2 regions of the Streptomyces sp. NPDC050842 genome follow, and region 1 is predicted to be linked to the other one. Evidence: riboswitches for the same ligand, from Rfam matches in the RefSeq annotation. Region 1 holds a riboswitch; the other holds the start of a gene.
The links. Region 1 has a riboswitch for cyclic di-AMP ahead of ACIBG6_RS36930 (peptidoglycan DD-metalloendopeptidase family protein). Riboswitches for the same ligand answer to the same signal wherever they lie in the genome.
Positions count from the first base shown of each region.

Region 2: another riboswitch for cyclic di-AMP. It lies ahead of ACIBG6_RS26750 (M23 family metallopeptidase); the one in region 1 lies ahead of ACIBG6_RS36930 (peptidoglycan DD-metalloendopeptidase family protein).

Region 1 is NZ_JBITGA010000016.1:17,799-21,989, reverse strand. It holds gene ACIBG6_RS36945 (helix-turn-helix domain-containing protein) at 1-444, shown strand, start outside; gene ACIBG6_RS36940 (DUF6126 family protein) at 496-651, shown strand; gene ACIBG6_RS36935 (tyrosine-protein phosphatase) at 658-1,479, opposite strand; cyclic di-AMP (ydaO/yuaA leader) riboswitch at 1,874-2,030, shown strand; gene ACIBG6_RS36930 (peptidoglycan DD-metalloendopeptidase family protein) at 2,035-3,096, shown strand; gene ACIBG6_RS36925 (SGNH/GDSL hydrolase family protein) at 3,247-4,041, shown strand; gene ACIBG6_RS36920 (STM4011 family radical SAM protein) at 4,028-4,191, opposite strand, start outside.
Region 2 is NZ_JBITGA010000008.1:129,349-133,539, forward strand. It holds gene ACIBG6_RS26740 (M16 family metallopeptidase) at 1-240, shown strand, start outside; gene ACIBG6_RS26745 (M16 family metallopeptidase) at 267-1,634, shown strand; cyclic di-AMP (ydaO/yuaA leader) riboswitch at 1,836-1,999, shown strand; gene ACIBG6_RS26750 (M23 family metallopeptidase) at 2,012-2,794, shown strand; gene ACIBG6_RS26755 (GntR family transcriptional regulator) at 2,990-3,673, shown strand; gene ACIBG6_RS26760 (HPr family phosphocarrier protein) at 3,844-4,125, opposite strand.

The sequences.
Region 1 (4,191 bases):
CCGATGCTGCTCGCCCTCGCCCGTATCTACGGTACGACGGTCTCCGAGCTCCTCGGCGAGGCTCCGCCCGAGCGCGACCCCGTCGTCCGTGCGGGCCGCTCCGATCCCGTCGAGGCCGACGGCTGGATCTACCGGCAGGCCGGCGGCGCCGGGCGGGCGCTCCAGTGCCTGCGCGTCCACGTGCCGTACGCCACCCGGGCCGACATCGTGCGCGTCCACCCCGGCGAGGAGTGGATCCACGTCCTGGAAGGCCGGGTGCGGCTCGCGCTCGGCGACGCCGTCCACGTCCTCGATCCCGGGGACAGCGCGCACTTCGACTCGCTGACCCCGCACCGCATCGGCGCCGCCACTCCCGGCGGGGCCGAGCTGCTGTTCGTCCACACCCTGATGCAGAGCCCCGTCGCCGAGCTGTGCCTCGGCGACGGAACCCCGCACCGCCGCTGATCCCGCATGCCTCCTCGTGAGAACGTGCCCCTTCGTCAGAAAAGGACCGAGATGTCCGAGAAGTCACGACCTGTCACCGGCGAGGAGCGCGGGGAAGGCAAGTTCCCCAAGGGCCTGGTCCTCCGCCTCTTCGCGTACCTCGTCGCCGGGCACCTCTTCGCCGGCTTCCTCTACCTGCTCTTCATGCTGGGCGGGCAGAACCAGTAGGCGGGACTACGCCTCGACGAGGAACTGCTCCCGCAGCCGTTCGCGGGTCTCGGGGGCCAGCTTCAGTCCCTCCGTGAGGTAGGTCTCCACCGAGCCCCACGTCGCCTCGATCGTCTCGAAGGAGCCCCGCAGGTACTCCACCCGCGCGTCGAAGAGCGGGCTCAGCAGCTCCATCACCTCGGGCGACATCGCGTCCGCGGTGGTGGAGCTGCGGCGCACCTTGTAGCGGCGGTGCGGGTCGTTCGACTTCACGTAGTCCGCCTCGATCGCCTCGCGCTCGACGCCGAGGGCGAGCAGCGTGATCGCGATGGAGAGGCCGGCGCGGTCCTTGCCCGCCGCGCAGTGCATCAGCGCCGGAACGCTGTCCTCGGCCATGGAGTGCAGGATCCGGCTGTGCTCCGAGGTCCGCTGGACCACCATCTTCCGGTACGAGTCGGACATTCGGGCCGCCGCTTTGCCGTCGCCCAGGATGTCCCGCAGCTGCTCGATGTCGCCGTCGCGCACCAGCTTCCAGAACTCCTTGCCGTCGGCCGGGTCGTTGAGAGGTATGTTCACGTTCCGCACGCCGGGGAGCTCGACGTCCGCGCCCTCGACCTTGCGGTCGGCCTCGTTGCGGAAGTCGAAGATGGTGTGCAGGCCGAGCGAGGCGAGGAAGGCGGCGTCGGACTCGGTGGCGTGGGCGAGGTGGCCGCTGCGGAAGAGGCGCCCGGGCCGCACGGCGCGCCCGTCCGTCGTCGGCAGGCCGCCCACGTCCCGGAAGTTGCGGACCTCGGCCAGCTCGGGTTCGTTCGCTTCGGTGGGCGGGACCTGCGGCAGCTGCTGCGTCACGAATGCTCCTGGGGGGTCGTCGTTCGGGGGCCCGATGCGAGATCGGTGCCTGGCGCAATCATCCAGGTGGGACAGGGTCGGCGCACCCCCTCGGACGGGAATGGGTGATCTGTCCGAAATGAGGCGTTAAGGGGAACGCGCCCTGTTTACAGGCGAGATGGGCGATGCCGCGTGAGCAGGGTCATAGATGTGACGGATCGTGGCCGAAGGCGCCGGGCAATTGCCGTACGGAAAAAGGAAATCGAAGGACCGTCATCGACGGAGGGTGACCGGAATTCCGCCCGAATTGCGTCCCCGGTAATGCCGGAGGAAATCTGCGGCTTGTTCGCTCCGACCCCGCTCGTCTAGCGTCACCGTCAATCCGGTCGGACCGCCGAATCCTGCCACCGTCCGGAATCCGCACTCATCCCATGCGTGGCAGGAGCGGGGGACCCAGGAAGTACGCCGGTCCCGCGACAACAGGACGGCTCGGGGTGAAGCCGCGTGAGAACGCGGCCGGGCATCTCCAGTCCGAACCCGACAGCTCACCTCGTAGGCGCCGGAGAGGAATTCGCCATGCCCGCGAAGGGTAAGCACCGCCGTCCCAAGATCAATTCCATCACGCGTGGCCTCGTCGTCGCCAGCACGGGAGGCGCCGTCGTCGCGCTTCCGCTCCTCGGCGCCACCGGAGCCCACGCCGCCGAGCAGGCCGCCCCGGCCGCCGTCCCCGCCCAGGCCGTCGCCGCCGCCGCTCAGGCGAAGGCGCCCGCCGCCCTCCAGGCCGCGCCCACCGCCGCCGCGAAGGCCGCGCCGAAGACGTACTCCGTCGTCAGCGGCGACTACCTGTCGAAGATCGCCTCCGAGCACCACCTCGCCGGCGGCTGGCAGAAGCTCTACGCGGACAATCGCCAGGTCGTCGGCGAGAACCCCTCGCTGATCCTGCCCGGCATGAAGCTCACGCTCGGCGCGAAGAACACCGCCGCCGCTCCGAAGAGCGCCGCGCCCAAGGCCGCCGCGCCCAAGGCCGCCGCGCCCAAGGCCGCCGCGCCCAAGGCCGCCGCTCCGAAGGCGGCTCCGAAGGCCGCCGCGAAGGCCGCTCCCCAGAGCTCCGAGAAGAACGGCGACACCACGCGCGCCTCCCGGAGCAGCGAGCGCGCCTCCGCCCCGGCCGCCGAGTCCTCCTCGTCGCAGTCGTCGCAGACCTCCCAGCCGTCGGGGGCCTCGACCTCCGCGTCCGGCTGGGTCGCCCCGGTCAGCGGCGGCTTCTCCACGCCGTACCGCGCCTCCGGCTCCATGTGGTCCTCCGGCTACCACACCGGTGTCGACTTCATCGCCTCCTCCGGCACCACCGTCCGCGCCGTCGGCGCCGGCACGGTCGTCTCCGCCGGCTGGAGCGGCGCCTACGGCAACGAGGTCGTCATCCAGCACGCCGACGGCAACTACTCGCAGTACGCGCACCTCTCCTCCCTCTCCGTCTCGTCCGGCCAGACCGTCACCGGCGGCCAGCAGATCGGCCTCTCCGGCTCGACCGGCAACTCCACCGGCCCGCACCTGCACTTCGAGATCCGCACCTCCCCGAGCTACGGCTCCGACGTCGACCCCCTGGCCTACCTGCGCCAGCACGGTGTCTCCGTCTGACGCGGACGCTCTCTGACGGCCCGGCACGTGTGTGCCGGGCCGTCGCCGTATTCCGGCTTGGGAGAATCTTTATCGGTGGCATATGTCACCCTGCGTCAACCCCTCCTTACGGTCGCGTAGGTCACATCCGAAAGGGAAGGATGTGCTCCCGTGGCAGACGATTCGAGATCAAGAGACAAGAACGCATTCGGGTCGTACGCGGCGATCGGTGACAGCTTCACCGAGGGCGTCGGAGACCCCGGGCCCGACGGGACGTACGTCGGCTGGGCGGACCGCTTCGCGGTCCTGCTGGCCGACGAGCTGCCGGAGCACGACGACTTCCGCTACGCCAACCTGGCCGTACGCGGGCGCCTGCTCGACCAGATCGTGGCGGAACAGGTCCCCCGGGCGAAGGAACTCGCCCCCGACCTGGTGACCTTCTGTGCCGGCGGCAACGACATCATCCGGCCCGGCACCGACCCCGACGACGTGGCCGAGCGCTTCGAGCGCGCCGTCGCCGACCTGACCTCCGCCGTCGGCACCGTCATGGTGACCACCGGCTTCGACACCCGTGACATCCCCGTGCTCCGGCACCTGCGCGGGAAGATCGCCACCTACACCGCCCACGTCCGGTCCATCGCGGACCGCTACGACTGCCCGGTCCTCGACCTGTGGTCCCTCAAGTCCGTGCAGGACCTGCGGGCCTGGGACGACGACCGGCTGCACCTCTCGCCCGACGGCCACACCCGCGTCGCCCTGCGCGCCGCCCAGGTCCTCGGCCTGCCGGTGCCCGCCGACCCCGACCAGCCGTGGCCGCCGCGCCCCCCGCGCGGCACGCTGGAGGTCCGCCGCGACGACCTCAACTGGGCCAAGGAGTACCTCGTGCCCTGGATCGGGCGCAGGCTGCGCGGCGAGAGCTCGGGCGACCACGTCGAGGCCAAGCGCCCCGACCTCATGCCCCTGTAGGACCGCCGGGGCCGACGCCGCCGGCCGGGATCCGCTCCAGGACCCCGCCGGCGAACACGTCGTACAGCGGCAGCGTCTCCAGATGGACGTAGCCGATGTGGCAGTCGCAGACGCCGAGGGGGCAGGCCCGGGGGCGCAGCGCGGCGCGGT
Region 2 (4,191 bases), on a different contig from region 1:
GACCGGCTCGGCACCGTCGCGGGCCGCGCCGACGAACTGTGCCGGTTCGCCGTGCTGTTCGGCGACCCGCAGCTCGCCCTCACGGCCGTCGACCGGGTCCTCGACATCACCGCCGAGGAGGTGCAGGCGGCCGCCAAGGCCAAGCTGCGCCCCGACAACCGCGCGGTGCTCGTCTACGAGCCGGTGGCCACCGAACAGAGCGAGAGCGACAGCGACGAGGAAGAGGGAGCGGACCAGTGACCGACGCTGCCGTGTCTTTGACGAGCATGGACTTCCACCCGCAGCCCGCGCCGGGCGTCGCCAGGCCCTGGGCGTTCCCGGCCCCGGACCGCGGCTCCCTGGCCAACGGCCTGACCCTGCTGACCAGCCACCGCCCCGGCCAGCAGGTCGTGGCCGTGGAGCTCTTCCTGCCGGCTCCGCTGGACGCCGAGCCGGCCGGTCTCGACGGCGTCGCCACGATCATGGCCCGCGCGCTCTCCGAGGGCACGGACCAGCGTGACGCCGAGGAGTTCGCGGCCGAGCTGGAGCGCTGCGGCGCCACGCTCGACGCGCACGCGGACCACCCGGGCGTGCGGGTCTCCCTCGAGGTGCCCGTCTCCCGGCTGCCCAAGGCGCTCGGGCTGCTCTCCGAGGCGCTGATCGCCCCGGCGTTCTTGGACACCGAGATCGAGCGCCTCGTGCGCAACCGCCTCGACGAGATCCCGCACGAGACGGCCAACCCGGCCCGCCGCGCCGCCAAGCAGCTCTCCAAGGAGCTGTTCCCGGCCGAGGCCCGGATGTCCCGGCCGCGTCAGGGCACCGAGGAGACCGTCGAGGCGATCGACGCCGCCGCGGTCCGCGCCTTCTACGAGGCGTACGTCCGGCCCGCCACGGCCACCGCGGTGGTCGTCGGCGACCTGACCGGCGTCGACCTGGACAAGGTCCTCGCCGAGACCCTGGGCGCCTGGACGGGCGAGCCGGCCGAGCCGCTGCCGATGCCGCCGATCACGGCCGACGACACCGGACGGGTCGTCATCGTGGACCGTCCCGGCGCGGTCCAGACCCAGTTGCTGATCGGCCGGATCGGCGCCGACCGGCACGACAGCGTCTGGGCTGCCCAGGTCCTGGGCACGTACTGCCTCGGTGGCACCCTCACCTCGCGGCTCGACCGCGTCCTGCGTGAGGAGAAGGGCTACACGTACGGCGTGCGGGCCTTCGGGCAGGTGCTCCGCTCCGACGCCGAGGGGAACGGTGCCTCGATGCTCGCCATCAGCGGCTCGATCGACACCCCCAACACCGGCCCGGCACTTGACGACCTGTGGAAGGTGCTGCGGACCCTCGCCGCGGAGGGCCTCACCGACGCCGAGCGCGAGACGGCCGTGCAGAACCTGGTGGGCGTGGCACCGCTCAAGTACGAGACGGCCGCCTCGGTCGCCGGGACGCTCGCCGACCAGGTCGAGCAGCACCTCCCGGACGACTACCAGGCCCAGTTGTACGCGCGGCTCGCCGAGACGGGCACGGTCGAGGCGACCGCGGCCGTCGTCAACGCCTTCCCCGTGGACCGGCTCGTGACCGTGCTCGTGGGCGACGCGGCACAGATCGCGGAGCCGGTGCGCGCGCTCGGCATCGGTGAAGTCACCGTGGTGACCGGCTGATCGCACGCGCCGACCCGGCGACGGAAGGCCTCGACGTCATGATTTCGTCGAGGCCTTCCGCTTTGTCCGTATTGAGGGCAAGGGTGGCTGTCTGCCCTGTGGCATGTCTTACAAACAGGCGTGTCTGTTTGGTGATTGACAGACGATCCCATAGCGTCGGTGCGGCTGTTCGTCAGTTGCACGTGCCGCATTCGCGGCAACGGACAGTCATCGCCGAGTCCCCGTCAGGCGCGAGCCTGGGGAGCCGGGGACCCACACAGTCCCTGGGGTGAATCGGGCGCCTTCGTCACGTACGGAGGGGCTCGTAGGAGACCTTCCTGCTCCGAACCCGTCAGCTAACCCGGTAGGCGAGAAGGAAGGAAAGGATCAGCCCCTACATGGCGTTCACCCGTGCCACCGGGAAGCATCGTGGTCCGAGCCGGATGGCGCGCCGCAGCGTGGGCATCGCCGGCGTCGCGACGCTCGCCACCACCGGCGTCATCGGAACCTTCGCTTCCCCGGCGCTCGCCGCCGACACGGACAACCGCTCCGCCGAGGACACCGGCCTCACGCAGGTGATCACCGAGGACTCGCTCGCGGACCGGATCGACGCCCAGGCCGCCGCCCAGGAGCAAGAGGCCTTCGAGGCCATCGTCAAGGCGAAGGCCCAGGCCGAGGCCCGCGCCGAGGCGAAGCGCAAGGCCGAGGCCCGTGCCAAGGAGGTCCGCGAGGAGCGCGAGCGCGCCGCCCGCGAGGCCGAGCGCCGGCGACTCGCCTCCTTCCAGCTCCCCGTGGCCGGCTCGTACGTGACCACCGGCTACAAGACCGGCGGCTCGCTCTGGTCCTCCGGCAGCCACTCCGGCATCGACTTCCACGCCTCCTACGGCAGCTCGGTCGTCTCCGTCGGCTCCGGCACCGTCGTCGAGGCCGGCTGGGGCGGCGCGTACGGCAACAACATCGTCATCCAGATGAACGACGGCACGTACACCCAGTACGGTCACCTCTCGTCCATCGGGGTCTACGTCGGCCAGACCGTCGAGCCGGGCCAGCAGATAGGCATCTCGGGCTCGTCCGGCAACTCGACCGGCCCGCACCTCCACTTCGAGGCGCGGACGGGCTCCGACTACGGCTCGGACCTGAACCCCATCTCCTACCTCCGCGCCCGCGGCGTCAGCCTCTGACACCTCGCGCATCGCGTCGCAAAAGCCCCGGCTCGTACTGAGCCGGGGCTTTTCGCTGACCGAAACATATCGCTGGATTCCACGGGGGCATCGGAAATTCCGGCCTGCTGCAATAGAGTCGCGGAACAGACGCAGAACGGACGCGGAACATGCGTCGCTCGAATTGTCTCTCGCGGACCAAGGCGGAGGTCGGACATGCGCGTACCCGCGCAATCGGTATGCACGGCGATCCGGGACGACATCGTCTCCGGTGTCTTCGAGCGGGGCGGGCGGCTGACCGAGGAGCAGCTCGCGCGCCGCTACGGGGTCTCCCGTGTCCCGGTCCGTGAGGCCCTGCGCACCCTGGAGTCCGAGGGCTTCGTCGTCACCCGCCGCCATGCCGGCGCCCATGTCGCCGAGCCCACCGAGCAGGAGGCGGCCGATCTGCTCGACATGCGGGCCCTCCTCGAACCGCTGGGCGCCGCCCGCGCCGCGCAGCGGCGCACCGAGGCGCACCTGAAGGTCCTCCGCGGCCTGGTCAGGCTGGGGCAGGAGCGGGCCAGGCGCGGCCAGGGCGAGGATCTGCGCTCGCTCGGGGGCTGGTTCCACGAGACGCTGGCGCAGGCCTCCGGCAGTCCGGCGCTGACCGCGCTGCTCACCCAGCTGCGGCACAAGATCGCCTGGATGTACGCGGTCGACCAGCCCGCCCACCCCGTGGAGGCCTGGTCCGAGCACGGAGCCATCGTGGACGCCGTCGCGCGCGGCGACGCCGAGCGGGCCAGGGCGCTGACGGCGCTGCACGCGGAGCGCTCGTTGGGACTGCACCGGCTCAAAAGGCCGGAGCGCGGTCGTGTGAGGGTTTCGCAACATGTCGTCAACACGGCGAGCGGCCGGAATTAACGCGCGCACCGTATACAAAGAATAGGAATTCGACGGAGCCTGTTTGGGCTGCCCGGAAACACCGGCTCCGGAAATGTGAAAACCGCGACCTCCGGAATTCCGGGTGTCGCGGTTTCGTCGTACGGGGAACGCGTCGTACGGGGGAACGCGTCGTACGGGGGAAAGCGGGGTCAGACGGTCTCGGGGAGCTCGTCGAGACCCTCGGCGACCAGCTTCGCGAGACGGTCGAGCGCGACCTCGGCGCCGTCGGCCTCCGAAGCGAGGACGATCTCCTCGCCGCCCTGCGCGCCCAGGCCGAGCACCGCGAGCATCGAAGCGGCGTTCACGGGGGTGCTGTCGGACTTGGCGATCGTCACCGGAACGCCGGAAGCCGTGGCGGCACGGACGAAGATGGACGCGGGGCGGGCGTGGAGGCCCTCGGCCCAGCCGACGTTGACGCGGCGCTCAGCCATGGTGTTGCCCTTCAAGTCTCAAGCGGGTTGTCTAGACCAGTCTCTCATGTGATGCGCGGTGCTCGT